4 regions of the Kitasatospora sp. NPDC056731 genome follow, and region 2 is predicted to be linked to each of the others. Evidence: riboswitches for the same ligand, from Rfam matches in the RefSeq annotation. Region 2 holds a riboswitch; each other region holds the start of a gene.
The links. A riboswitch is a leader RNA that binds a small molecule or an ion and turns the genes downstream of it on or off. The one in region 2 is predicted to bind cyclic di-AMP.

Region 1 (6,913 bases), on a different contig from region 2:
GGTCCAGCGCGGGGAGTTCATGTTCCAGCCGGAGCTGGTCATGCGCGGCTCCACGGGGGCCTGCGCGCGCTGAGGGCGGTCAACGGATGGGCCCCGGAGAGCTGTTGCTCTCCGGGGCCCGTTGCGTGCCGCCCGGGTGCCGGGTCAGCCCTCGTGGTCCGTGGGGCGGCTCTCGGTGAGCCGTTGGCCGTCGGTGGCGTCGCCGGTGCGGGTCTCGGTGCGGCGGCCGCGGGCCAGGTAGTCGCGCAGGACGAGTTCGACGGCGTCCTGCGGGTTCTTGGTGCCGGAGAGCATCATCGCGTCGATCGCGAGGTTGGCGTCGAGTGTGACGGTGACCTGGGCCATGGTGACTCCTCCTCGGGTGCGGAGCAGCAGCATGCCCGCTGGGGGCGGGCTTTGACCATGGCCTCGGGCGGTCCTGCCCGGCGGCCTTCCTGCGGCGCCGGGCGACCGCCGGGGCGGGCGGCGGCTGACAGATAACAGATGATGAAATCTGTTATCTGAAATCTGTTATCTGTCAGCCGTCAGTTGTCAGCTGTCACCCGCGGGTCGTGCTCAGACCCGGCCGGCGAAGTCCGGCGCCCAGTTGGCGACGGTCTGCAGGCGCACGCCCGAGCTCGGGTTGGCGGCCTCGACGTACTGGCCGCCGCCGATGTAGATCGCGACGTGGTAGACGCCGGAGTTCTGGCCGTTGTTGGACCAGAACAGCAGGTCGCCCGCCTGCAGGCTGTCCAGCGAGACGCGGGTGCTGGCGGCGGCCTGGTCGGCGGCGACGCGCGGGACGGAGACGCCCGCGGCGCGCAGCGCGGCCTGGGTCAGGCCGGAGCAGTCCCAACCGCCGTTGCCGGTACCGCCGTAGACGTACGCCTGGCCGACCTTCGACTGGGCGAAGGAGACCGCGGCGGCCATGCTGCCGGTGGCGGCCGGCGCCTGAGCGGGGGTCTGCGCCTGGGCGGCCGGCTTGGAAGCCGGCTTGGTGGCCGGGGCCGGGGCCGGGGCCTGCGGCTGGGCGGTCGGCTTGGCGTTCACGGCGGCGCCGTTGGAGGTCTGGCCGGACTTCTGCGAACGGTCGAACCAGGTGAAGTCCGAGCCGGACTGGTCGGTCTGAGCCGACTGCTGGGCCTGGCCGCCGTCCTTGAACGAGAGGCGCTGGCCCGGGTAGATGGTGTCCGGACCCTCGGTCAGGGTGCCGCGGTTGAGCTCGTACAGCCGCTGCCAGCCGCCCTGGAGGTTGTGCTTGTCGGCGATCGAGGACAGCCAGTCGCCGGAGGCGACGGTGTAGTCGTCGCCCTGGGGCTGGGCGCTGTTCTGGGCCTGGCTCTGGCCCTTCTGCGCCGAGGTGCCGTTGGCGGAGTCGGCGGGGGCCTGTGCCTGGTCCTGGGCCGGTGCCGCCGGCTTGGCGGGCTTCGCGGCCGGGGTGGCCGGGGCCTGGCTCTGCGCGGGCTTGGCGGCCGGGGTGGCCGGCTTCGCGGCGGGCTTGGTGGCGGTCGAGCTGGCAGCCGAGCCGGTGGTCGAGCCGGCCGAGGTGTCGACGGTGGCCGCGGCGCCGCCCTTGGTCAGGCCGGCCTGGACCGAGCACACCGGCCAAGCGCCGGGGCCCTGCGAGGCGAGGACCTTCTCGGCGACGGCGATCTGCTGCGCCTTGGTGGCCTGGTTGGCCTGGGGGGCGTACGCGGTGCCGCCGAAGGCGGCCCAGGTGCTGGAGGTGAACTGCAGTCCGCCGTAGAAACCGTTGCCGGTGTTGATGCTCCAGTTGCCGGTGCTCTCGCACTGGGCGACCTTGTCCCAGGTGGCGACGGAGGCGGCGGAGGCGGTGCCGGAGGTGAGGCAGGGGATGGTGAGGCCGACGCCCGCGACGCCGATGGCGGCGATCACGCGTCGGGTACGACTGGACAGACGGGTGCCGTTGGTGGGCAGCATGAAGACGTAGTCCTCTCCCACGCCTGCGAGGTGAGCTGTCGGATTCGGGCTGGAGTTGCCCGGCCGCGCTGTGGGCGCGGCTTCACCCCTAGCCCTGGATCGTTCCGGGGAACGGTCCGGGGCGACTTACCTGTGGGTCCCCCGCTCCTGCCGTGGTGCGTTTTCGCGCTGCCAGGACATCCGACGGCAGGACTCGGCGTCGCGGATGAACTGGGTTCGTGTGGCCACGAACGGGGAGCACGTTAAGCAGACTTAAGTTCAAACTGCAAACACCTGTGACGCGCATCACGGTTTGGCGAGAACGGTCGTTCCCCTTGCTCGCCATGATCGGAAATGGCCGATTTCCGGCAACGTCGAGAAGGGCGTGCACAACTGTCTGTGCTTCAGGGTGCGGGTGACGGCGGGTCGGGTCGCCCGGGGGCCTGCCCGCCGAGAAGGAGGTGCGTCCACGCTGCGGCCGTCGGGGGATGGATCGAGCGACGGTGAACAAATGCGGATAGAACGGACATCACACCTATTCGCCCCTTAACTCCCTTACGGGACAGGCAGGAAGGGCCCGGAACGTAGCCGTTCCGGGCCCTTCACGCGTGCGGTGACCGCTACTGGCCGGCCGACTCCTCGGTGGCGGTGCGAGCGGCGTGGGCGGCGTGACCGCCCCGGCCGGAGTGGTCGGCGTGCGCGCCCTCGGCGGCCTCCGCCGCCTCGGCCTCGGCCTGCGCCAGGGCCTCGGGGGAGGGTGTCGGCAGCGCGGCCAGGTAGGTGGCGGCGATCAGCTGGCCGACCGTCGGGTAGGCGCCCAGCGGCGCCGCGGACGGGCAGCCGGTCTCCTCGGCGGCCGTGGCGAGCAGCTCGGAGTCGGCCTCCGGCCCGATCACCAGCGGGGCCAGCGCCGGGCGCTGGGAACCGGTCTCCTTGAGGTGGTTGACGGCTGCGGCGACCGAGCCCGGCACGTCGAGCGCGGCGGGCACGACCGGGACGGCCAGCCGGGCCGCCAGCAGGACGCCGGTGATGCCGGCCGCGGCGGCGGCCTCCTCGCCGCCGACGGTGGTCAGCACGACGCCGTCCGCGGCGGTCGCGATGGCGAACAGCCGGGCCCGGTCGGCGCGTGCCAGGCCGGCCTCGGACAGGCGCACGTGCACGGCCTCGGCGAGCAGCGGGTGCGGGCCGAGCACGTCGGTGACGGGGGCTCCGTATTCCGCGGCGAGGGCGTGAAGTTCGGTCAGGAATCCGTGCGGGCCGGGTACCAGCGGCACCAGGACCGGCGCGGGCAGGCCCGCCTCGGCGGCCATGGCCAGCAGTTCGGCGACGGTGCGGTCGTCACTGTCGACCCCCTGGGCGGCTTCGCCCGGGAGGTAGCCGACGGCGGTCTGGATGCCGCTCTGCTCGCTGCGGACGATCGACAGCAGCTCCTCGACGACCGAGCGGGACTCGGGCCCGGCGGTCGCGGGCACGGCGAGCACCAGGGCCGGGGAGCCGGCCGGGATCTCGGGGCGCTCGGGGCGGCGGTGGCGCCCCCGCGCACGGGAGCCTGGAGTGCGGACGGGCAGTGGCGCGCCCGGGATGGCTGCGGTGCTCATGCCGGAGATCGTAGGACATCGGCCCGTCAGGCCTGCATTCGGCTGCCGTTCGAGTTTCACGTGGTCATGGCGGGTGTGCCGCGTTCCCGCCGTGTCCGTCCGGGCGGTTTGCCCGCAATCCGGACATATCTCACCCAGCCTTCGAGCGATCACCGCTCGTAGCCCTGACGTGTCCGACGGGGCGTCGAGTTGCCTGTGTGGCGCGTGAGATGTCTCACAGCCAGGAGGTCGCCTGACGGAGCGTCACGGCAGCGCGACTCCGGGCGCCTGAAGATCAACATTCAGCGGGGAATCGCTCACGGCCGGTTATCGAGAATCTGGCGATTCACTCGGCTATGTCCGTTTACGTACCGTCAGGAGAAGGGCCCGTGAAGAGTTCGGAACTGCCGGTGAAAGGCCTCGTGCACCTGCAATGTCCCGTGCTGATGCACGTGCACAGCAGCTATCATCGCGTCAAGTGAGGCGTTGTGCCGGGCCGGTACGGGGCCGGTCCGTTCGTTCGGCGGGTGCCGGGGGCGCCGCGCTGGACGACCACTCCGGAGCTCTTCGGGAGATTTCTATGCACGACTCGCAGGACACGCACGGCTCGTACGACACCTACAACGGGATGGCGGCCGCCGACCTCAAGGGGGTTCTCTGGCAGAAGAGCCTGCACAGCAACTCCCAGGGGAACTGCGTCGAGTTCGCGGCCCTGCCGGGGGGCGATGTGGCGATGCGCAACTCGCGCTTCCCGGAAGGGCCGGCGCTCATCTACACCCGGGCCGAGATCGCCGCCCTGCTGCTGGGGGCCAAGGACGGGGAGTTCGACCACCTGGCGGTCTGACCGGCCGCCGTCCTGCCATCGGGGGGCCGTCGTGGGTGCTGACACCGCGACGGCCTTTGTCTTGTCCGGGGCCGGTCCGAGGCCACGCGACGGGTGCTCTCGCGACGGGCGCTCTCTCGACGGGCGTTCTCGCGGCCGACCGCGCGCAGGCGCGGCGGGTGGTCCCGCGCACGGTTGGGGGCCCGGACGCGGACGGGGGTCGGGCCGCCGGGGTGCCCGGCCGTCAGTCCGGCCGGCTCGTCCGGGGGGCCGGCCCGGCAATCGTCGTGGGAATCGTCCTGAGGACTGAGCCGGAGCCCGTGGCGCACCTGCGCCAGGCCCGTCGAGCCGCCCCGCGGAGCCCGGGGTGCGGTCCTCCCGGGGCCTCCCTCGGCCGGCCGCGCGCCGCCTGGCGCTAGGCCGAGCGCCGGTGCCGTCCACCGAGTTCGGAACCGGTGGCCGGCTCCGCCTCGAACAGGGCCCAGACCACCTTGCCGCTGCCCAGCGGGTGCCAACCCCAGGAGCGGCTGAAGGACTCCACCAGGTGCAGTCCGCGGCCGGACTCGGCGACGAAGTCCGCCTCCCGGGCGACCGGGCCGATGCAGCTCGGGTCGCTCACCGCGCAGACCACCTGGGGAGAGCGGTGGACCAGGCTTATTCGGATCGGCAGCCGGCCTTCAGGGGTCGGCTGTATGGGAAAGTCGTACTCGCCCTGGGCGCCACCCGCATGGTCGGGCCGTGCGCCGATCGCATGCCGCAGTGCGTTGGTCACCAGCTCCGAGGCCACCAGCGCGACGTCGTCGAACAGCTCCATCAGGCCCCAGCGCTGAAGAGAGGTTCTGGCGAAGTCGCGCGCGGTTCTGACGGCTTCGAAGCGAGGAGCGAGCGTACAGGTGACCACATGGGGGTCAACCGCCAAAGCCGTACCGGTGCTCATGAAGAGCTCCTCCCATAAGGGGGCGGACACGGCTGGACCCGCCGGGGTCATGCCGGTCACCTCCGACTCGCTCGGCCGCTCGGCCGCCCCCTCGACCAGCGCGCGCGCACACGATCCCCCGGTGGCGCGGGGGAACGCTGCCGGGTCGGTGCACGGAGTCGCGCGTGGGGTCGACGCGGAGCCCGCGGGATTGCCAGGGATGTGCAGGTGCACGTGCACCATGGTGGTGTGCGCTCACTGCAGATGCAAGAGTCGATTCACGTGCAGTCGCACTATTGGCATATGCAAGCGCCGGATGCACGTGCATCCTGGTGTGTGGAGTGTGGAACTGATAGGAACATCCGTCAGTATCGGCACCGTGAGCGCTCAACTGATGGCAGACTGTGCGCTGTTTGCCCTAGGTGGAGGTTTCGACCGCATGACCACAGTTCAGCCGGGCGGCGGCTCGATGGTCCGCCGGATCCTCCTCGGGTCTCAGCTGCGTCGCCTGCGTGAGACGCGCGGCATCACGCGCGAGGACGCCGGCTACGCGATCAGGGCCTCCGAGTCCAAGATCAGCCGCATGGAACTCGGCCGCGTCAGCTTCAAGGAGCGCGACGTCGCCGACCTGCTCAGCCTCTACGGCGTGGACGACGGCCTGGAGCGGGAGGCGCTGCTCGGGCTGGTCCGCGAGGCCAACAAGTCCGGCTGGTGGCACAGCTTCAACGACGTGCTGCCGGGCTGGTTCCAGACCTACGTCGGCCTGGAGGAGGCCGCCCAGCTGATCCGCACCTACGAGGTGCAGTTCATCCCCGGACTGCTGCAGTCCGAGGAGTACGCACGGGCGGTTTTCGGACAGAGTCGACCGGTCGTCAGCGAGGAGGAGATCGAGCGGCGGGTCAGCCTCCGCCTGCGTCGCCAGAAGCTGCTGACCGAGGGCGCCAGCCCGCGGCTGTGGGCCGTGATCGACGAGGCCGCGCTGCGCCGCCCCGTCGGCGGGCCCAAGGTGATGCGCGGCCAGGTGCAGTACCTGATCGACGTCGCCGAGCAGGCCAACGTCGTGATCCAGGTGATGCCGTTCCGATTCGGCGCGCACGCGGGGGAGTCCGGGGCGTTCACGATCCTGCGCTTCCCTGAACAGGACCTCGCGGACGTCGTCTACCTGGAGCAGCTCACCAGCGCGCTGTACCTCGACAAGCGGGACGACGTCGACGCGTACATCCAGGTCATGGAGCGGCTCTGCGTGGACAGCCTCACGCCCGAGCGGACCGTGGACCTGCTGGCCTCGATCCTCAAGGAGCGCTGAAAGGAGCTCTGAGAGGAGTGCTGAGGGGAGCTCTCAGCAGAGCGTACGGGTCCGGCGGCCCGCGATCGGTCGCCCGGGCACCGAGCCGCCGTCCACCCGCCGTCAGCCGCGGGCCGGCGGCCGTTCGCGTTCCGGCGGCAGTGCCTGCGGCGGGGTGCCCAGCTCCCAGGGCAGGTCGTAGCGGCGGAACAGGTCGGCCCGGATCAGTGCCAGCGGGAGTTCGGCGCCCGGCAGCAGCACCCCGATGCAGCCGCCCATCAGCGCGCTGCGCAGCACCGCGTGCTCGGCGGCCGGGTCCGGCGCGCCCCAGTCGAGCAGCAGACCCTGGAGGATGGCGCCGAGTTGCTGCTGCTCCGGGTCCTGGACGAAGGCGCCGGAGTCCGGGTCCAGGA
Region 2 (6,913 bases):
CCGGCTGCTGGGCGGGCTGGCGATGCTGGCCCAGCGCACGCAGGCGGAGGTCACCTGTGTGTTCGACGGGCAGGACCTGGACGTTCCGGTGATCATGGCGCCACCGCGGGGGGTGCGGGTGCGGTTCAGCCGGACCGGCGAGACCGCGGACGAGCTGATCCGCCGTCTGGTGCGGGCCGAGCCGCAGGGGCGTCCGGTGGTGGTGGTGTCCACCGACCGGGAGGTCGCGGAGGGCGTGCGGAAGGCGGGCGCGCGCCCCGTGGCCTCCGTTCTGCTGCTGAACCGGCTGGCGCGGCCCTGACGGCTGCCGCGACGGAATGACGCCTGGTCAGCGCCCGGTTTGCGGCGGTGTGCACATCCGGTGAAGCCTGCGGGGGAAGTGGAGTTCACGCCTTCGGGGGAGTGGCAAAACCCGTGGATCTTCCCTAGGGTGTGGCGTCAAACCTATTTTCCGGATTCTCACCTGATCGGGTGAGGCCGATGGAAGAAGGAGCAATTCCCTTGGCCTCCCACCGCCGTCCCAAGCAGCCGAGCCGCGCCCGGGTCTCCGTGCTCACCGCTGCCGCGGCGACCGCGGTCGCCCTCTCCGCGCAGGTCGCCGCGCACGCCGCGCCCCAGCCCAGCAAGAGCGACGTCAAGGCGCAGATCGACCAGCTCCAGCAGGACCAGGAGCAGGCGGCGGAGAAGTACAACGGCGCCAAGGAGCGGGCCGACCAGCTCCGCAAGCAGTCCGACCAGCTGCAGGACAAGGTGGCCCGCAGCCAGGACGAGATGACCCAGCTCCAGACCGGCCTGGCCGGCGTGGCGGGCGAGCAGTACCGCACCGGCGGCATCGACCCGTCCGTCCAGCTGATGCTCTCCTCGGACCCGTCCGGCTACCTGGAGAAGGCGTCCAGCGCCCAGCAGGCCAGCGCCAGCGAGTCCGAGGCGCTCAAGGGGCTGCTGGACCAGCAGCGCCGGCTGGACCAGGAGAAGTCCGAGGCCGCCGCCGTCCTGGCCTCGCTCGACTCCACCACCAAGGACCTGAACCAGGCCAAGACGGACGTCAACCAGAAGCTCAAGGCCGCGCAGGACCTGCTGAACTCGCTCAGCGCCTCCGACCGCGCCGCGCTGCGGGCCCAGCAGCAGCAGGACGACCGCGCCTCGCGCGGCAGCGACCGCGCCGACCTCGGCAGCCTCCCGCAGGCCGGCGGCTACGCGGGCGTGGCCGTCGCCAAGGCGATGAGCAAGCAGGGCTCGCCGTACGTGTGGGGCGCCACCGGCTCGACCACCTTCGACTGCTCGGGCCTGATGGTCTGGGCGTACGGCCAGGCCGGCGTCTCGCTGCCGCGTACCTCGCAGGAGCAGGGCAACGTCGGCACCAAGGTCACGCTGGACCAGGCCCAGCCGGGCGACCTGGTCATCTACGGCCCCGACCGGCACCACGTCGGGATGTACATCGGCAACGGCATGGTGGTGCACGCGCCGCACACCGGTGACGTGGTGAAGGTGATGAAGGTCGACGCGATGCCGATCAACACGATCCGCCGGGTCTGACGTCCCGACACGCCCGAAGGGCCCGTCCGGGCCTGTGATCCACGCCACCCTCCGACCGGGGGTGGCGTTCGGGTTTTGTCCGCCGCGCGAGTCCCCGGTGAAGAGTGATCAGCTTTGCGTGCGGCGGTGATCACTATGTGTCATATTCACAAAAGAACTTTGGTCTTCTTCCGTCTTTTTTCTGACAAGGATTTGAACGGATCACGGTTCAGTTACTAGGGTCGTGCCCCGAACCACCGCACTTCCGATCGCCCAGCCAGGGTGACGGCGGTGGTTTCCGTCGAGTTCGTGACGCAGCGGGGCGGGCCCAGTGCCTGCCCGACGGGGAGCCCAGCAGTCGGGGGTGCTGTCGAACGGAGCCGGGGAACCACGTTCCTCCGGGGTGAATCGGCGCCAGGTCGGCCGGTGGAACGGCCGTGAGGCGTCGTAGGGCACGCTTCCGGCCCGAACCCGTCAGCTCACCCGGTAGACGGCGTAGGAAGAAGGAGTCCGCCTTCGTGGCGTCCCATCGTCGTCCCAAGCCCGCCAGTCGCACCCGGGTCTCGATCATGACCGGCTTCGCCGCCGCGGCCGTCGCGCTGTCCGCGCAGTCCGGCGCCCACGCCGACCCGCAGCCGACCAAGGACCAGGTCAAGGAGCAGGTCGACCAGCTCAACGAGCAGGCCGAGGTCGCGACCGAGAAGCTCAACGCCGCCCAGGAGAAGCAGCAGCAGCTGCAGAAGCAGGTCACCGACCTCCAGGACCAGGTGGCGCGGCAGCAGGGGCAGGTGACCGACCTTCAGGGCGGCCTGGCCGAGATCGCCGGCGAGCAGTACCGCAACGGCGGCATATCGCAGACCGTCCAGCTGATGTTCTCCGCCAGCCCGGACACCTTCCTGAGCCAGGCCGACACGCTGAACCAGGCCGGCGGCACCCAGAAGGGCCAGCTCAAGCAGCTCCAGGACGAGCAGCGCAAGCTCGACCAGGTGCGCTCCGAGGCCCAGGGCAAGCTCGCCGAGATGGAGACCACCACCCAGCAGCTGAAGAGCGCCAAGGACGAGGTCCAGGGCAAGCTCAAGGCCGCGCAGGACCTCTTCAACACCCTGTCCGAGCAGGAGCGCCAGGCGATCCGCGCGGCCGAGGAGAAGGCCGCCGCCGAGGCCAAGGCGAAGGCCGACGCCGCCGCGAAGGCCGCCCAGCAGCAGGCGGCGGCCCAGCAGGCCGCCGACCGCTCCTCCCGCGACAACAGCCGCACCGACCTGAGCGCGTCGCAGGCCCCCGCCGCGCCGGTCACCAAGCCGAGCGCCGGCAGCTCGCGCGGCGCCGCGGCGCTGTCCATCGCCGCCTCCAAGATCGGCAGCCCGTACGTCTACGGCGCCTCCGGCCCCGGCTCCTTCGACTGCTCGGGCCTGATGGTCTGGGCGTTCAACCAGGTCGACGTGGCGCTGCCGCGTACCTCGCAGGAGCAGGCCCACGCCGGTACCCGGATCGGCACCGACCTCTCCCAGGCCCAGCCCGGCGACCTGCTGATCTTCTACGGGGACGCCCACCACGTCGGCATCTACGCCGGCAACGGCCAGGTGCTGCACGCGCCCAAGCCCGGCGCGTCGGTCCGCTACGAGGCGGTCGGCAACATGCCGCTGACCTCCATCGTGCGGGTCTGATCCCCGCGCAGGCCCTCCCAGGCCCGGCCTTCCACCACGGAAGGCCGGGCCTGCGGCTTTTCCGGCGCCTCGGACTGATGTCCGATTGCGGGTCAAATATTCGGGTTGGCAGGGGTTTGGACTCGGTTGCCCGGACTCGCTAACGTCTGCCACCGGACTCCGCTTCCAGGGCCGCCCGCGTTGGTGCGGCGGCGGGGCCCCACCGCCGGATCGGAGCCGCTGCCGCCATGCCCGTGCACCGTCGTCCCCAACTGCTCGCCCGTGCGCTGGTGCTGACCGCGGCCGCCACCACCGCCCTGGGCGTGACGGCGGGCGGCAGCGCCCAGGCCGCCCCCGCCGCGCCGGACACGCCCACCCGCAAGGACGTCAAGGCGCAGGTGGAACAGCTCTACGGTGAGGCCGAGCAGGCGTCCGAGAAGTACAACGCCGCCCTGGAGACGCAGCAGCGCCTCCAGGGCGAGACGACCGTCCTCCAGGGCGAGATCGCCGTCGCCCAGGACCAGCTCAACCAGTTGCGCGGCGACCTCGCCACCGTGGCCGGCGCCGAGTACCGCGGCGGCGGCATGGCCCAGACCGTCCAGCTGATGCTCTCCACCGACCCGGAGGGCTACCTGTCCCGGGCCCGCACCCTCGACCAGGCCGCCGAGCGGCAGCAGGAGACCCTGCACGAACTGGCCACCCGCCAGCGCCGGCTCGACCAGCGCCGCACCGAGACCGCCGGCAAGCTCGCCGAACTCGACCAGGCCCGCCGCTCGCTCGCCGACAGCAAGCAGCAGATCCAGCAGCGGCTCACCAAGGCCCAGCGGCTGCTGAACAGCCTGGGCGTCGCCGAGCGGGCCCGGATGGCCGCCCAGGACGCCCAGGAGGCCGAGCAGCGCGCCACCCGGGGCACCGACCGGCTGGACCTCGGCACGGCCCCGCCCGCCTCCGAGCGCGGGGCGGCCGCGCTGGCCGCCGCGGTGCGGATGATCGGCTCGCCCTACCTCTACGGATCCACCGGGCCCCGCGCCTTCGACTGCTCCGGTCTGATGTACTACAGCTGGCGGCAGGCCGGAGTGACCCTGCCGCGCACCTCGCAGGCCCAGGCGTACGCCGGGCAGCGGGTCAGCCTCTCCGAAGCGCGGCCGGGAGACCTGGTGATCTTCTACCGGGACATGCACCACGTCGGGATGTACGCCGGCGGCGGGGTGATCGTGCACGCCCCCTACCCGGGCGCCAGGGTCCGCTACGAGAGCGTCAACGCGATGCCGGTCGCGGGGGTGGTCCGGCTCTGAGCCCGGCACCGTCCGACCCCGACGCCCCCCACCCGATAGACAGGGCCCGCCGGACGCTGTCCCGGCGTGGTGCGCTGCTGCTCGCGGTCGGCGGGCTGGCCCAGCTGTCGCTGCCGCCGGCCGCCCCGGCGGCCCCCTCGGCGGCCGGGCGGGCGGCGGACCGGTGGGCGGCGGACCGGCGGGCCGAGGTGGCCGCACTGCTGGACGCGCGGGCCCGGGCGCTGCCCTCCTGGTCCGGACCGGCGGCGATCGAGGCCGGCTACCGCAACCTGGTGCTCGGCGTGGATGCCGGGCCGGAGCGGCTCACGGCCGCCGCCGACCTGGCGGTCCGGATCACCGGGTACGACGACTACCCGGTGGTGTACCCGCGCCGGATCGACCTGGTCCGGGCCGGCGGCTGGCGGGTCGACCGGGAGGAGAGCGCGAGCGGGCCCCCGGCGCTCTGGGACCTCGGCTCCGCCCGGTCCGCGGCGGGCGCGCACTGCCTGGTGCTGGGCCTGGCCGACGGGCCCGACCCGGCCGGCCTGGTCGCGGTGGCCGACCGGGCCGTGCCCGCCGTGAGCGAGGTCTGGGGCACCGGCTGGGCGGGCCGCCTGCTGCTCGAAGTGCCCGCCACCGCCGAGCAGTTCGCCCGGCTGCTGGAGGTCGACCCGGCGGGCTGGACGGGCATGGCGGCGGTCACCTCGGCCGCCGCCGGCGCGCCCTGGCACACCCCCGCCGACCGGGTGCTGGTCAACCCCGGGACGTTCGGGCGGCTCAGCGACTTCGGCCGGCAGGTGGTCGTCACCCACGAGGCCACCCACGTCGCGACCAGGGCCGACACCCGGGCCTGGACACCGCTCTGGCTCTCCGAGGGCGTCGCCGACTGGACCGCCTACCGGGGCTCCGGCCGGCGCCCGCAGCAGATCGCCCCCGAGCTGGCCCGGGACGTCGCCGCCGGCCGGCTGCCCGCCGCGCTGCCCGCCGACCGGGACTTCACCGCGGGCGCCGACGGCATCGCGCAGGCGTACGAGCAGGCCTGGCTCGCCTGCGAGCTGATCGCCCGGCGCTACGGGCCCGAGCGGCTCGTGGCGTTCTACCGGGCGGTCGGCGCGGCCGACGGGCAGGGGGAGGACCGGGACCACCGGCTCGACCGGCTGCTCCGGGCCGGACCGGGCGTCGGCCTGGCCGAGTTCACCCGGCTCTGGCTGGCCGAGGTGGCCGCGCTGCGCGATTGACGGTGCGCGCCGTTCAGCGCCGCTGCCTGGCCGGGGTACCGGGCCGCTGCCTGGCCGGGGCGCCGGGCCGGTCGATGCCGTCCAGCAGGTCCTGCTCGTAGGCGATGCCGGGGCGCACCGGGTAGGCGCCGGCGGGCACCGCCTCGGGCTTGGCCAGCACCACCGTCGCCGGGAGCTGTGCCGGGCCGCGGGTGGCGCGCCAGAGCCGGATGCAGGAGAGCACGGTGGCGGCCAGCAGCAGCAGGTTGCGCAGGCTGAGCACGGTGACGCCCCAGGGCTCGCTGGCGAGGATCCGGCTGAACATCAGCGGGAACTCGGCCAGCGTCAGCGGGCAGGCGAGCAGGATCAGCAGGGCCACCGGCCGCTGGCTGCTGCCGCGCACGGTCAGGCAGACCGCGGCGACGCCGATCAGCCAGACCAGGTACTGCGGGCTGATCACCCGGCTGGTGACGGTGAAGATGAGCAGCGCGCTGAGCGCCGCGTCGTACATGGTGGCCGCGTTGCGGCGCTTGGCGGTGAAGCGCCAGAGCAGCAGCCAGGCGAAGCCCAGCACGGTGCCGGCCATCATCACCTTGCTGATCACGGGGACCCACGGCCCGAGCATCTCCGGGGAGCCGTAGTTCATGGTGACCTTGCCGTCCCAGGCGTCCGCGAGCCGGGCGAAGTGCAGCGGCAGCGCGCCGAGCGACTCCACCTCGATGCCGCGTTCCTTCTGGAAGGCGAGGAAGCCGAAGGCGCCGTTCATCCCGGCCGCGAGCAGGAAGCCCACCGAGACGGCGGTGGCTGCGGCCAGCGTCCAGGCGCGGCGGGTGCGGCGGCCGGAGGGGGTGCCGATCAGGGCGAGCAGCGGCCAGATCTTGATGATCCCGCCCAGGCCGAGCAGCATCCCGCCGATCGCGGGGCGGCGGATCAGCGCCAGCAGGCCGGCCAGGGCGATCGCGGTGACGATGATGTCCAGCCGGTTGTAGACCATCGGGCCGAGCAGCGGCACGGCCACCACCCACATCCAGGCGCCGGTCAGTGCCCGGCCGCGGCGCAGCCCGGTGCGGACCAGCAGGGCGGTGGCGGCGATGTCGGCGATCCCGCAGATCACCCAGAAGGAGACCAGGTACGACCAGGGCAGCAGGCCCGGCAGCAGGATCACCAGGGCCGCGCCGGGCGGGTACTGCCAGGTCACGTCGTCGAACGGGAAGGTGCCGGTCTGCAGGACGCCGTACCAGGCGTGGTAGATCATCCAGACATC
Region 3 (6,913 bases), on a different contig from region 2:
CGTGCCCCGACCGCGCCCAGCCGCCGCCGTCCGCCCGGCGGAACTGCGCGGGCGCCGGATGGCCGGCGTTGAACAGCAGGTAGTCGCCCGTCGCCGGGCGCAGCGCGAGGTGCACCGCCGTCGCGAAGTCGTCCTCCCAGCCCATCCGCACCAGATGGTCGTTGGCCGCCGGCAGGAACGCCTCCGGCGGCACCCGCCCCAGCAGCATCGCGAACGCGCCCGACAGGTGCGTCGAGCGGGCCGCCGCCCGGCTGCCCTTGCCCGACACGTCCACCAGCAGCAGCTCCAGCAGATCCTCCTCGGGGCGGTGCGCGCACAGCAGGAAGTCACCCGAGAACGAGGTGTCGCCGGCCGGCGCCAGCGCACTGTCGAAGTGCCAGTCGAGCAGCCGCTCCGGAAGCCGGGCCAGCGTCCGGGTGTGCTCGGCCAGCTCCAGCAGCATCGAATCGCCCTGCGTCCCGCGCAGACCCAGCCGGTGCCGGAACCGGTTCGCGGCCAGCACCGTCACCGCGGTCGCGGCCAGTACCAGCGTCACCCCGATCCGCACCCCGAGCGGATCCCGCACCACAGCCCCCAGCACCCCGCCGGCCAGCGCCGCGCACACCAGCACCAGCAGCTGCCCGCGCCGCAACAGCAGCCCGCCGACCACCAGCGGCAGCACCAGCGCCGACGGCGGCCAGCTGTACGGCAGCACGATCGGCAGGACGCTCAGCACCGCCGTCACCCCGAGCAGCACCCCCAGCGCGTACCGCGCGGCCCGGGCGTTCCCGTCCAGCAGCCGCAGGTACCACCGCCGCGCCCTCGCTATCGGTGCGGGCACGTGGACCTCCGCCAAGGGGTCGGCGGTCCCCTGTCATGACCACCAGTCAGCCCGGCCACACTAACCCGTCCACCCCCACCACCCCCAGGCCCGCTGCCTGCCCGCCGCACCGGAAGTCGGCGGGCCCGACTTCTCGTGCATGCCTCACCCGGTGTGGTGGTGGTTCCGCCGTTGCGGGAGGCCGGGCGGGTCGTGCCGCGGTCGGTGCGGTAGCCGGCGTCTCAGGGGGTGGGCCAGCTGCGGAGGCCGGTGGTGAGGAGGGTGATGAGGCGGCTCTGGGTGGTGGCCAGGTCTTCGGCGAGCTGGAAGCCGCCGCCGATGGAGAGGGAGGCGAAGCCGTGGGCGACGGAGCGGACGGTGCGGGCGGCGTGGATCGCCTCCGCGCCGTCGAGGCCGTACTCCCGCAGGACGGCGATGATCACCCCGACGAGCCGGCCGGCCGCGCGGGTGAGGTCGTCGTCCGGCTGCGGGGCCTGGGGGAGGGCGTTGTAGCGGTGCGGGTGCTCGGTGGCGTACGCGTGGTAGGCGCGCAGGACGGTGGCGACGGCGTCGTCCCCGCTGCGGCCGACGGCGGCCTCGGCGAGCCGGTCGGCGAGTTCCTCGGTGACCCGGACGGCGATGAGCCGCCGCAGTTCGGCGAGGCCGCCGCTGACGTGCTTGTACAGCGACGGGGTGGCGACCCCGGCCCGGGCGGCGACGGCGGCCAGGGTGAGGGCGTCGGCGCCCTGCTCGTCGATGAGGGCGAGGGCGTGGTCGACGACCTGCTCGGGGGTGAGTCCTACTCGGGGCATGGTGTGGGCTCTCCGTCGGTGGAAGGCGTACGTGGCGGGGCGGGGCGGGGCGGCGCGTGGGGGCGGGGCTGACGTGGGCGGACGGGGTGGGCGGGGCTCAGGCGAGTTCGGCGAGGAAGGGCAGCAGGGCGCCGGCGGTGGCCTGCGGGTTGTCGGCCATCGGGTAGTGCCCGGATCCGTCGATCATGACCTTCCGCGCGTCGAGCGCGGCGGCCTGCCGGTCGGCGACGGCCTCCGGCTTGGGGAAGTCGGGGTCCTTGCTGCCCATGATGACGAGCGAGGGGCAGCGGACGGCCGCGGTCCAGCCGACGGGCGCGGAGTCCCCGCCGACGTGTCCGCGGGTGGCGGTCTTGCGGCCGGGGGTGCGCATGGCGGCGACGAGTCCGGCCACGTACGTGTCGAAGTCGGCGGGCTTGGCGCCCGGGTAGGCCAGCTTGCGGTGGTAGAGGCCCCAGAAGGCGGGCGAGTGGACGGTCAGGGCGCCCATGACGCGGAGGGCGCCGCGCATGAGGGCGCCGGGCGGGGTGTTCTCGACGAAGGCGTCGATCAGGGCGATGCCGGCGACCCGCTCCGGGGCGTCGCCGGCGGCCTTGACGACCGTCGCGCCGGTGTAGGAGTTGCCGACCAGGACGGCGCGCTCGATGTCGAGGTGGTCGAGCAGGGCGAGGACGTCGGTGGCGATGGCGGCGGGGGAGTAGTCGTCCCAGATGATCGAGGATTCGCCGAAGCCGCGCAGGTCCATGGTGATGACCCGGCGGCCGGCGGCGGCCAGCAGCGGGTGGAGGTGCCGGTAGGCGGCGCGGGTGTCGAGCATTCCGGGGAGCAGCACGACGGGGGTGCCGTCGCCCTGCCGGGTGTCGTCGTAGGCGAGGCGGCCGCCGGTGACGTCGAGGTACTGGGTGGTGGGGGCGCTGGTGGCGTTCATGGTGGGCCTCCGGGGGCTGCCGGTGCGGGGCTTCGACGGTGCTGCCGATAGCCATAAAGCTAAGGCTAATAGCCTTAGCCGTCAAGCCTTCGCGCCCTGTGGGGCGGGGGAGGTCGGCGGGGAGCGCCTGAATGAAGGGCCGTCCGTTGACGTCCGATCACGTGAGGTGGCGTCAATGGTGCTCAAGCGTGCCCAAGGGGCTCAAGGGGGACAAAACGCCCTTCGCATCCCAGAGTGCCCCGTCCGTCTCCGGTCGTCCCGGGCGAACGGCTTGGAATCAGGGCCTCCTAGGATTAACGTTTGATAACGCAGCGCGGTCCTCAACGCCGTACCCAGACGGCACCGTGCGCCGTCGCCTAATCCCGCCGACCGGCCTCCGGGCAGGTCAGGGAGCCGGGGAACCACGTTCCTTGGGGTGAATCGGCAGGGCTCCGGCCCAGCCGTAGGAGACCTTCCTGCTCCGAACCCGTCAGCTAACCCGGTAGGCGCGAAGGAAGGAAAGGAGCGCGCCTCCGTGGCGTCGACGCACACCCCGGCACACCCGGCCGGCCTCGCAGCAGGTACCCGGCTCCTCGACCACCCCGGCCCGGACGGCCCCGAGTACGCGGGCCCCGACGCCGAGACCAACCGGCACCGGATGCCGCGTCAGGTCCGTGGGACCTCCCCGCTGCTCGGCGTCACCGCCGTCGCCGCCACCCTGGGCGCCACCGGCTTCGCCTCCGCCACCCCGGCCGCCGCCCCCGCCATCGAGACCCCGGACGAGACCCCGGTCGCCCTCTCCGCCGACCCCGGCCTCGCGCTCGCCGCCCGCATCCAGCTGCAGGCCGACAGCCAGCGCACCGCCGCCGAGGAGGACGCCCGCGTCCAGGCCGCGAAGGAGGCGGAGGCCAAGGCCGCCGCCAAGGAGGCCGAGGCCAAGCGAGCCGCCGAGGAGGCCGAGCGGGCCAAGGCCGCCGCCCTCACCCTGCCGGTGCGCGACTACCACCTCACCGCCCACTACGGCCAGAGCGCCCGCTACTGGGCCCACCTGCACACCGGCCTGGACTTCGCCGCCGACACCGGCACCCCCGTCTACGCGGTCGGCCAGGGCACCATCACCTCGGCCGGCTGGTCCGGCTCGTACGGCTACCGGATCGTCGAGACCCTGCCCGACGGCACCGAGATCTGGTACTGCCACCTCTCCTCGATCATCAAGGGCTCCGGCAAGGTCGGCTCCGGCCAGCAGATCGGCAAGGTCGGCGCCACCGGCAACGTCACCGGGGCGCACCTGCACGTGGAGGTCCGCCCCGGTGGCGGCGCCCCCGTCGACCCGGAGACCTGGTTCCAGCAGCGCGGCCTCAACCCCTGACGCACCCGCGAAGCCCCGGCCGCCGGAACCGAAAGGCACCGGCGGCCGGGGCTTCGCCGCGTCACTCCTGCGTCGGGTCCGCCGCCGGGTCTTCCTGGTCCGCCGGGTCGGCCGGCCCCGCCGGGTGCGCGTCGGACTCTTCCTGCGCCGGCCCCGCCAGCTCCTCCAGGCGGGCGTCGAACTCCTCCTGCGCCAGCCCCGCCAGGTACGCGTCGATCTCCTCCTGCCCCGGCTCCGGCGCGAGGTCCGGGAACTCCTCCACCAGCAGTCGCGGCAGCCCGGGCACCGTCCACTCCCCGTACAGGTCGAGCGCGGCCTCCACCGCCGCCTCCTCGAACGCCCCGAAGTCCCCGGCCAGTTCGTCCGGCATCGGCCGCCCCAGCGCGGTCAGCTCGGTCAGGTTGCGGTAGCTGCGCCGCATCAGGCCCTGCTCCAGCAGCCGGCGCGCGCCGTCGGTGGCCATGCCGACCGAGATCACCCGGGTCGGGCTCCAGCCCTGCTCGTCCACCTCGTCCAGCCAGCCGGTCTGCGCCAGTGCGGCGAACCTGGCCAGCCGCTCCTCCTGCGCCAGCTCCCGGAAGCCGGCCAGCCACTCCCGCACCGCCTCCGGATCCGCGACGTCCGCCCCGTACGCGTGCAGCAGCAGCGCGTACAGCCGGGGCCAGGTCACCAGGTCGGCGCGGCGCAGCAGCCCGGCCGCGACCTCGCCCTGCCACTCGGCCTCGGCGTGCAGCCGCTCCTGGCGCTTGGCGTTGAGCCGCTTGGCGGCCCGCTGGTGGTCGGTCAGCAGCCGGACGGCGTTGCCGTATGCCAGCGGGTCCGCCTCCGGTTCGGGTTGGACGTACAGGTAGAGCCGCTCGTACAGCAGGTGCTCCACCGCGTTCGAGGTCAGTTCGGGCCAGCCGTCGTGCATCCTGCCCTCGCCCAGCTCCAGCAGGGCCAGTACCGCGCGCAGCGGCGCTTCGGCCACCGGGGTGCGGTCCTCTTCCGCCGCCCAGGCGAGCAGGTCGGCGGCCCTGGTGCGCGGGGCGAGCCGCAGGTCTTCGTCGTTCATAGCTCGAACGGTAACCGCTGGCCGGGAGTAGGGTCGGCTGCCATGGTCCCCGTACGACTCACCGGCCCCCGGCTGGCCATCCGCGAGTATCACCACACCCCCGGCGACGTGGACGCGCTGCACGGGCTGTTCAGCGATCCGGAGGTCACCCGCTACCTCCCCTTCGAGCCGCGCGACCGCGAAACCTGCGCCGACCAGATCGAGCTCTACCTGGAGGAGGCGATGGCGCCGGAGCGGGACACCTACCGGCTGGCCGTCACCCGGCGCGACGACGCCGAGGACCCGGTGGACGCCGTGCCGATCGCCCACGCCTCCCTCACCCTCGGCAAACACCGCTCCGCCCACCTCGGCTACGTGCTGGGCCGCGACGTCTGGGGCCGCGGCTACGCGGGCGAGATCGCTGGCCTGCTCTGCGAGCTCTCCTTCGAGGCCCTCGGCCTGCACCGGCTGGCGGCCCGGGTCGACGTGGACAACGCCGCCTCCGCCAAGGTGCTGCTCCGGCTCGGGTTCCAGTTGGAGGGGCGGGTCCGGCACGACCAGTACAAGGGCGGCGCCTGGTCCGACTCGTACCTGTACTCGCTGCTCGCCGACGAGTGGACCGGCGCGGCCGGCTGACCTTGCGGCGCGGACGTCCGGCGTGGACATCCGGCGTGGACGTCCGGAGTGGACATCCGGCGCGGACCCGGGGCAGGCCTGCCGGGTCAGGCCCGGGGGGTTAACCCCACCCCCGATCCGCCAGGCCTCCGGATCCTCCCCGGCCCGCCGTTCGACCAGACTGATGCCATCAGCAGCCGAGAACGAGGGACCGGGGCCGGGACATGAGCATCAGCCGAAGCACGCAGGACCGTGAGTGGGACGTCCTCGGTGGTTACGGCGACGACCCGCGTCCCGCTCGGGCCCACCGGACCGAGGAGCCGCCGGCCGTCTGGCGGGCGCCGTTCTCCAAGCACTACTACCGCGAGATCGGCTACACGCTCACCGGCCTGCCGCTGTCGGTCATCGGCTTCTCCGTCTCGATCGTGCTGTTCTGCATGGGGGTCGGCACCTTCGTCACCGTCCTCGGCCTGCCCATCCTCGCCCTCCTGACCACCGTCGCCCGCGGCATGGGCCGGATGGAGCGGGCCCGGGTGCGCGGCATGCTGGCCCTGGACGTGCCCGCCCCGGCGCCGGTGCGCCAGACCCGCCCGGGCACCTGGGGGGCGATCACCGCGCGGCTGGCGGACCCGGCCGGGTGGAAGGCCGCGTTCTACCAGGTGGTGATGTTCCCGTGGGCGGTCCTCAGCTTCGTCCTGTCGCTGGTGTTCCTGCTGCTCGGCTGGGCGATGGCGCTGTACCCGCTCTACCAGTGGGTCTTCCCGGCCTTCACCCCGTGGCGCGGGTACCGGATCTTCGACTTCTACGACAGCGACAACGTCCAGCACGTCTACTACGTCGAGGGGGCCTGGCAGATCGCCGGCTTCTCGCTGGTCGGGGTGCTGCTCATCATCCTCACCGCGCAGCTGGTCCGCGGCCTGACCAACGTGAACCGGGCCGCTGCCCAGGGCCTGCTCGGCCGCTGAACCCCGCGGGCCTTCCCGGCCCCGCAGCCCTCCCCGGCCCCGCCCGCTTCCCGGCCCCGCCCGCGCCCCGGACGTGCTCCGGATGCGGGCGGGGCCAGCCCGTGTTCGGATGGCCGGGTGGCCGCCGCACACACCCCTGCCGACCCGGGCGCCCTGGGCCGGGACATCCTGGTCACCTCCCGCCCGCTGGACGAGTACTGCGACCTGTTCGACCTCACCCGGGCCCAACTCGCCGCGCTGCCGGGCCCGGTGCTGGACTGCCCGGGCGGCGCGGCCGGCCTGGCCGCCGAGGCGCGCCGGCTCGGCTGCCGGGTGATCGCCGCCGACCCGGCGTACGCGCTCCCCGCACCCGAGGTCGCGGCCCACGCGCTGACGGCCCGGGCGTCGATGGCCACCGCGATGGCCGCCCGCCCGCA
Region 4 (6,913 bases), on a different contig from region 2:
CCCGTCCGCTCCATGATCTCCAGCAGCTCCAGCGCGCCGGCCGCGATCACGTCCACCCGGCCCGGGTGCATCGACGGGATGGCCGCGCGCTCGGCGTGGGTGGCACCCAGCAGCTCACGGGCGATCCCGGCGACCCGCTCCCGGCCGATCCGCGAGTGGTGGATCGCCGCCGAGTCGTAGGCCGGCAGCTCCTGGGCGATCGCGGACACCGTGGTGACCGTCCCGGCCAGGCCCACCAGGGTGGCCGCGCCGCGCAGCGGGACGACCTCCTCGGCCTTGTCCAGCTCGGCCCGCACGTGCGCCCGGGCCGTCTCGATCTGCTCCGGCGAGGGCAGCTCGGCGCCGCCGAAGTGCCGCTCGGTGAGCCGGACGCAGCCGATGTCCACCGAGCGCGCCGCCTGCACGTCCGCACCGCCCAGCACGAACTCGGTCGAGCCGCCGCCGAGGTCGAACACCAGGTACGGCGCCGGGAACTGGCCGCCGGTCAGCTCCTTGGTGGCGCCCACGAAGGACAGGTGCGCCTCCTCCTCGCCGCTCACCACCTCGGGCTCGACGCCCAGGATCGCGCGCACGCCCTCGACGTACTCGGCGCTGTTCTCGGCGTCCCGCGAGGCGCTGGTGGCGACGAAGCGGGTGCGCTCCGGGCCGACCCCGAACCCGGCGATGACCTCCCGGTACTCGCGGCAGGCCGCGAAGGTGCGGGCCAGCGCGTCCGGGTGCAGCCGGCCGGTCTGGTCCACGCCCTGGCCCAACCGGTTGATGATCATGCGGCGGTCGAGGTCCGTGATCTCCCCGGTGGCCGGGTCCAGGTCGGCGACCAGCAGCCGGATCGAGTTGGTGCCGCAGTCGATCGCGGCCACCCGGGTCATGCTCACGCGGACTCCCCGGGGTCGGACTCCTCGGCGGCCCGCTTCTTCGCGGCGCGCTCGGCGGCCTTCTGCTGCTTGGCCTCGATCACGGCCTGGTGGTCCTGCTCCTTGGCCCGGTTGCGGGCGACCCGCCCACCGGCGGCCTCGACCTCGGCCGGGGAGACACAGGGGCCCTTGGCCCACCAGTCCTCCAGCAGGCCGATCGCCTCGTCGCCGAGCGGGTTGACGCCCTCGCCGGCCGCCAGCGAGTGGCCGACCAGCACGTGCAGGCACTTCACCCGGTCCGGCATGCCGCCGGCGCTCGGGAAGCCCTCCAGCACCTCGATGGCGTCGCGCCGGGCGATGTAGTCCTCGTGCGCCTTCTGGTAGGCGGCGGCCAGCTCCGGGTCCTCGGCGAGCCGGGCGGTCTGCTCCTTCATCACGCCGTCCGCCTCCAGGGTGCCGATCAGCGAGGCGGCCTTGGGGCAGGTCAGGTAGTACAGCGTCGGGAACGGCGTGCCGTCCGGCAGTCGGGGGGCCGTCTCCACGACGTCCGGGTTGCCGCAGGGGCAGCGGTGCGCCACGCCGCGCAGGCCGCGCGGCACCCGGCCGAGCTGGGCGGCGATGGCGGCGACGTCGGCGTCGGAGACGGCGGGGTGGTTCTCAGTGGTCATGGGGGGAGGTGTCTCCAGCGGGGGACGGTGGGAGCGGACGGGGGGAGGCGGGGGCCGGGGCGGCGGCGTCGGTGGTGTCGGCGGCGTCGACCGAGTCCCAGATGCTGGCGTACCAGGGCTTGGCGGCCCGCGCCGAGCCGCCGGACGCGCCGTCGGAGGCGGCCGAGCCGGCGGCGGCAGCGGAACCGGTGGCGGCAGCGGAACCGGTGGCGGACGCCGAGGGCCGGGCGGCGGCCGGACCGGCCGGATCCACCGCGATGTACGGGGTCTCCCCCGGCATCGCGTAGTGCAGCCGGGCGCGGGCCTGCGCCTTGACGTACTCGGGGTCCTGCCAGCGGGCCTTCTCCCGGCGCAGCTGCTCGACCTGCTGGCGGGAGCGGTCGGCCTTCGCCTGCTGGGCGGAGATCTCGGCGCGCTGGGAGATGAACTGCCGCGTCGGGTAGGCGAGGATCGCCACCAGCGAGCAGAGCACCAGGACGAGGACGGTCGCCCGGCTCGTGAAGCGAGGCCGGGCCGCCAAGCCCGGGATCCTCCAGCCTGCCATCTCCCGTTCCCCTCCTGGTCGCGACGGTGCCCCGCCGTCCACCCTACGGGGTGAACGGCGGGGCACCGGTCAGGCGTGCTCACCGGTCGGCGGAGCGACCGTGCTCGCCGCTCCGAGGAGCGGCTGAGCCTGCTGCTCCGCGGAACGGCTGTGCTTGCTACTCCGCGGAACGGCTGTGCTTGCTATTCCGCAGAGCGGCTGTGCTTGCTATTCCGCAGAGCGGAAGCGCGGGAAGGCGCCGCGGCCGGCGTACTCGGCGGCGTCGTCGAGGATCTCCTCGATGCGCAGCAGCTGGTTGTACTTGGCGACGCGCTCGGAGCGGGCCGGGGCGCCGGTCTTGATCTGGCCGCAGTTGGTGGCGACGGCCAGGTCGGCGATGGTGACGTCCTCGGTCTCGCCGGAGCGGTGCGACATCATGCAGCGGTAGCCGTTGCGCTGGGCCAGCTCGACGGCGTCCAGGGTCTCGGTCAGCGAGCCGATCTGGTTCACCTTCACCAGCAGCGCGTTGGCGGTGCCGGTCTCGATGCCCCTGGCCAGGCGGGCCGGGTTGGTGACGAACAGGTCGTCGCCGACCAGCTGGACCTTGTCGCCCAGCTTGACGGTCATGGCCTTCCAGCCGTCCCAGTCCGACTCGTCCAGCGGGTCCTCGATGGAGACCAGCGGGTAGGAGTCGACCAGCTCGGCGTAGTACTCGATGAGCTCGGCGGCGGAGATGGCCTTGCCCTCGAACTGGTAGGCGCCGTCCTCGTAGAACTCGGACGCGGCGACGTCCAGGGCGAGCGCGATGTCGCGGCCGGGCACGTAGCCGGCCTTCTGGATGGCCTCGGTGATGAGGTCCAGGGCCTCGCGGTTGCTGTCCAGGTTCGGCGCGAAGCCGCCCTCGTCGCCGAGGCCGGTGGACAGGCCGCGCTCCTTCAGCACGCCCTTGAGGGTGTGGTAGACCTCGACGCCCCAGCGGACGGCCTCGGAGAAGGACTCCGCGCCGATCGGGGCGATCATGAACTCCTGGATGTCGACGTTGGAGTCCGCGTGCGAACCGCCGTTGAGGATGTTCATCATCGGAACGGGCAGCACGTGCGCGTTCGGGCCGCCCAGGTAGCGGAACAGCGGCAGGTCGCTGGCCTCGGAGGCGGCGTGCGCCACGGCCAGCGAGACGCCCAGGATCGCGTTGGCGCCGAGCGAGGACTTGTCCGGGGTGGCGTCCAGGTCGAGCATGGCCTGGTCGATCAGGCGCTGCTCGGTGGCGTCGTAGCCGACCAGCTCCGGGCCGATCTGCTCGATGACGGCCAGGACGGCCTTCTCCACGCCCTTGCCGAAGTAGCGGTTCTTGTCACCGTCGCGCAGCTCCAGCGCCTCGAAGGCGCCGGTGGAGGCACCCGACGGGACAGCGGCACGACCGGTGCTGCCGTCGTCGAGGCCGACCTCGACCTCGACCGTGGGGTTGCCACGCGAGTCGAGAATCTCACGGGCTACGACGACATCGATGGACGGCACGAGGCATCTCCTTGCGGAAGCAGGGTCCGGCTGACGTTGGGTGCTGCCGGCGGGACGATTGCGGAGTCGTTACGACCAGAGCCTAACCGCCCCGGCCCCCGGGGCCGCGCTGGCCTCGGTCCCGTCTCAGCGTGTGGCCCGGCTACCCACCAGTAGTTCACCTGCTTGCCCGATCGAAGCGGGCGAATACGGGGGAATGCGGGCGAAGGGGGACGGCGCCCGCCCCCCTTCGCCCGCAGGGCCCGGGCCGCTCAGGGCCCGGGCCGCTCAGGGCCCGGGCCGCTCAGCCGAGGTGCAGCACCTGGCCGGGCATGATCAGGTTGGGGTTGCCGCCGACGGTGCCGCGGTTGCCGTCGTACACCGACTGCCAGCCGCCGGATACGCCCTGGGCGGCGGCGATCGTCGACAGCGTGTCGCCGGCCCGGACGGCGTAGTCGTGACCGCCCTGCGCGGCGGCGGGCTGCGCGGCCGGGGCGGACTGTGCGGGCTGCGCGGCGCGGGGCGCGTACTGCGGCTGGGCGGCGGGCTGGCCCGCGTACTGCTGGTAGACGCTCTGGTGGCTGGTCCAGTACCAGGCGCCGTTGTTCTGGTACCAGTACACCTTCGCATCGGCGTCCCAGCCGGCCTTGCCGGAGAAGCCCTGGGTCTGCGGCTGCGTCTGCTGCGGGGCCTGCTGGACGGGCTGCTGGGCGGCCGGCTTCGGGGCGGCCTGCTGGACCGGCTGCTGGGCGGGCTTCGGGGTCTGCGCCTGCTGGGTCGGCTTGGCGGCGGACTGCTTGGCGGGCTTGGCGTCCGTGGAGGTGTCCACGGAGGCCGGGGCGCCGCCCTTGCTCAGACCGGCCTTCTGGGAGCAGACGGGCCAGGCGCCCGGACCCTGCGAGGCCAGCACCTTCTCGGCGACCGAGATCTGCTGCGCCTTGCTGGCCTGGTTGGCCTGCGGGGCGTAGGAGGTACCGCCGTACGCCTTCCAGGTGCTGGACGTGAACTGCAGGCCGCCGGAGAAGCCGTTGCCGGTGTTGATGCTCCAGTTGCCGCCGCTCTCGCACTGGGCGACGGCGTCCCAGGTGGAGGCCGGGGCGGCGGAGGCGCCGGTGGCGGTGAGGAGCGGCATCGCGAGTCCGACGCCGGCCACACCGGCGACGGCGATGGCCTTCTCGGTCTGGGTGCGACGACGGTGGCGGCCAGTTCCAACGAACAGCATGACGAGGTCCCTCTCCGCACGCCTGCGAGGTGAGCTGTCGGGTTCGGACCGGGAGGTGGCCCGGCCGCCGAAAGCGGAAACGATTCCGCTCGGGCGGCTTCACCCCAAGCCGTTGGGGAACGGCAACAAACCTGGTTCCCCCGCCCCTGCCCAGGGTCTGGTCGGTTTCCCGTGACGCGGCGGGCAGGATTCGGCGTTCCGCGCACGAGGTCCGCAGCTGCGAACTCCAGGGAGAGTAGACAGATCATCAGACCAATAACAAGCTCATATCACCGATATCACACACAAATTACGGCGCGTGGTCAATCGCCTACCACCGGCGGCGGTATGTCCGGATTAATGCGGGTTCAGACCTGGCTCCACGACCCGCCGGAGACGTGCCGTCAGCGTGTCGGAGCGTCGGTCGGCGTGACCGGCGCGTGCGGAGAACGGGCCTCCGGAGTGAATTCGACCGGGAGTTCCCGCAGGCCACGCATGATCAGGCCGCCCCGCCAGCGCAGGTTCTCCGGGTTTTCCGCGAGCCGCAGGTCCGGCAGCCGGGAAAGCAGCGTGGTCAGTGCGCTCCGCCCCTCCAGGCGAGCCAGCGGGGCGCCGATGCAGTAGTGGATCCCGTGGCCGAAACCCAGGTGCGGATTATCCGTGCGGGCCAGGTCCAGGGTGTTCTCGTCCGCGAACCTGGCCGGATCGCGATCCGCCGCGGCCAGCACCACCAGCACCGGATCGCCCACCGGGATGTCCACCCCGCCGATCGACAGCGGCCGCGTCGCGAAGCGCCACGTCGCCATCTCCACCGGCCCGTCGTAGCGCAGGAGTTCCTCGATCCCGGTGTCCAGCAGCGCCGTCTCGCCGCGCACCACCGACTCCTGCAGCAGCCTGCGCTGCTCCGGGTTGCGCAGCAGCGCGTACGTGCCGTTGCCGATCAGGTTGACGGTCGTCTCGAACCCCGCGAACAGGAGGATGAACGCCATCGCGGCGGCCTCGTTCTCGTTCAGGTGCTCGCCGTGGTCGCTCGCCCGGATCAGGCCCGAGATCAGGTCCTCGCCCGGATCCGCCCGCTTGCGGTGGATCAGCTCCAGCAGGTACGCCCGCATCCGCTTCACCGCCCGCCCCACGCCGCCGCGTTGGCTGCCGCCGTGGCCCGGCTTCGTGTGTCGCAGCATCATCCCGGCCCAGTCCCGGAAGTCGTCCTGGTCCTCGGCCGGCACGCCCAGCAGGTCGCAGATCGCGTAGATGGGGAGCGGGAACGCGAACTCGTGGATCAGGTCCGCCGAACCGCGCTGCGCGAAGCCGTCGATCAGCCGGTCCGTGAGCTGCTGCACCCGCGGCTCGAACTCCGCCACCCGGCGCGGCGTGAACGCCTTCGACACCAGCCGGCGCAGCCGGGTGTGGTCCGGCGGGTCGATGTTCAGCAGATGTGTCATCAAGTCCGCCTGGCGCTCCCCCGGAATTCCCACCCGCCCGGTGCGGTGCGCCTGCTCGCTGTGGTGCGCCGGGTTCTTCGACAGCCTGCCGTCCGCCAGCGCCTGCCGCGCGTCCGCGTAGCGGGTCACCAGCCAGGCCTCCACCCCGCTCGGCAGCGTCGTGCGGTGCACCGGGGCGTGCTCGCGCAACCAGGCGTAGGCAGGGTACGGATCGGTGGCGAACTCCCAGGTGAAGAGCTGCGGGGCGGCGGGGTCGGGCTGCGCTGGCATGCGTCGACCGTATCCGGTGGGTCGGGGCCGCACCGTCTCCGGCGGCCGCGACCGGCGGGGCCGGATCGTCAACACCCGGCGGACGGCCCGCCAACGCTCCGTGGACGCCTTGTGGACGGTCCGTGGACAGCTCTTGGACAGCTCTTGGCCGGGCGGCGGGCGTGACCCTGGTCACCTGAGGGGTAATCCCTGTTGCGGAGGGTCAGGACCTGCCTACGATCCTCCGCAGAAATCGTGGGCGCCGGTGCGGTGTCGCCCACAGGGAGGAGCAGACCATGCGGGTCAGCGGGTCAGTCGTCGTCATCGCGGTACTCGACGGCGGATCGGGAGCCGAGCTCGCCCGCCGGTTCGCCGCCGCCGGAGCCGCCGGAGTGCTGATCGCCGACCAGCGGGCCGGCGTCGCCGAGGACCTCGCCACCGAACTCGACCGGCCGGGCTGCCCCGTCGTCGGCGTCGGCGGC

Region 1: linked by a shared signal. The riboswitch ahead of AB0R04_RS32770 (transglycosylase family protein) and the one ahead of AB0R04_RS35245 (NlpC/P60 family protein) in region 2 are both predicted to bind cyclic di-AMP.
Region 3: linked by a shared signal. The riboswitch ahead of AB0R04_RS30490 (M23 family metallopeptidase) and the one ahead of AB0R04_RS35245 (NlpC/P60 family protein) in region 2 are both predicted to bind cyclic di-AMP.
Region 4: linked by a shared signal. The riboswitch ahead of AB0R04_RS15900 (transglycosylase family protein) and the one ahead of AB0R04_RS35245 (NlpC/P60 family protein) in region 2 are both predicted to bind cyclic di-AMP.

The regions. Positions count from the first base shown of each region.
Region 1 is NZ_JBFBNR010000048.1:38,566-45,478, forward strand. Features, by position in the region: gene AB0R04_RS32760 (LacI family DNA-binding transcriptional regulator) at 1-73, shown strand, start outside; gene AB0R04_RS32765 (hypothetical protein) at 145-345, opposite strand; gene AB0R04_RS32770 (transglycosylase family protein) at 556-1,941, opposite strand; cyclic di-AMP (ydaO/yuaA leader) riboswitch at 1,928-2,088, opposite strand; gene AB0R04_RS32775 (hypothetical protein) at 2,520-3,497, opposite strand; gene AB0R04_RS32780 (DUF397 domain-containing protein) at 4,057-4,320, shown strand; gene AB0R04_RS32785 (ATP-binding protein) at 4,715-5,236, opposite strand; gene AB0R04_RS32790 (helix-turn-helix transcriptional regulator) at 5,655-6,521, shown strand; gene AB0R04_RS32795 (TetR family transcriptional regulator) at 6,624-6,913, opposite strand, start outside.
Region 2 is NZ_JBFBNR010000060.1:12,672-19,584, reverse strand. Features, by position in the region: gene AB0R04_RS35255 (NYN domain-containing protein) at 1-301, shown strand, start outside; gene AB0R04_RS35250 (NlpC/P60 family protein) at 502-1,536, shown strand; cyclic di-AMP (ydaO/yuaA leader) riboswitch at 1,874-2,023, shown strand; gene AB0R04_RS35245 (NlpC/P60 family protein) at 2,034-3,179, shown strand; gene AB0R04_RS35240 (NlpC/P60 family protein) at 3,407-4,453, shown strand; gene AB0R04_RS35235 (hypothetical protein) at 4,642-5,670, shown strand; gene AB0R04_RS35230 (glycosyltransferase 87 family protein) at 5,684-6,913, opposite strand, start outside.
Region 3 is NZ_JBFBNR010000040.1:19,583-26,495, reverse strand. Features, by position in the region: gene AB0R04_RS30505 (PP2C family protein-serine/threonine phosphatase) at 1-820, opposite strand, end outside; gene AB0R04_RS30500 (TetR-like C-terminal domain-containing protein) at 1,042-1,611, opposite strand; gene AB0R04_RS30495 (alpha/beta hydrolase) at 1,709-2,536, opposite strand; cyclic di-AMP (ydaO/yuaA leader) riboswitch at 2,880-3,038, shown strand; gene AB0R04_RS30490 (M23 family metallopeptidase) at 3,051-3,884, shown strand; gene AB0R04_RS30485 (hypothetical protein) at 3,946-4,938, opposite strand; gene AB0R04_RS30480 (GNAT family protein) at 4,981-5,553, shown strand; gene AB0R04_RS30475 (sensor domain-containing protein) at 5,757-6,497, shown strand; gene AB0R04_RS30470 (hypothetical protein) at 6,615-6,913, shown strand, end outside.
Region 4 is NZ_JBFBNR010000013.1:4,593-11,505, forward strand. Features, by position in the region: gene AB0R04_RS15880 (Ppx/GppA phosphatase family protein) at 1-869, opposite strand, end outside; gene AB0R04_RS15885 (DUF501 domain-containing protein) at 872-1,540, opposite strand; gene AB0R04_RS15890 (septum formation initiator family protein) at 1,512-2,042, opposite strand; gene eno (phosphopyruvate hydratase) at 2,274-3,560, opposite strand; gene AB0R04_RS15900 (transglycosylase family protein) at 3,844-4,761, opposite strand; cyclic di-AMP (ydaO/yuaA leader) riboswitch at 4,767-4,934, opposite strand; gene AB0R04_RS15905 (cytochrome P450) at 5,145-6,452, opposite strand; gene AB0R04_RS15910 (SDR family NAD(P)-dependent oxidoreductase) at 6,728-6,913, shown strand, end outside.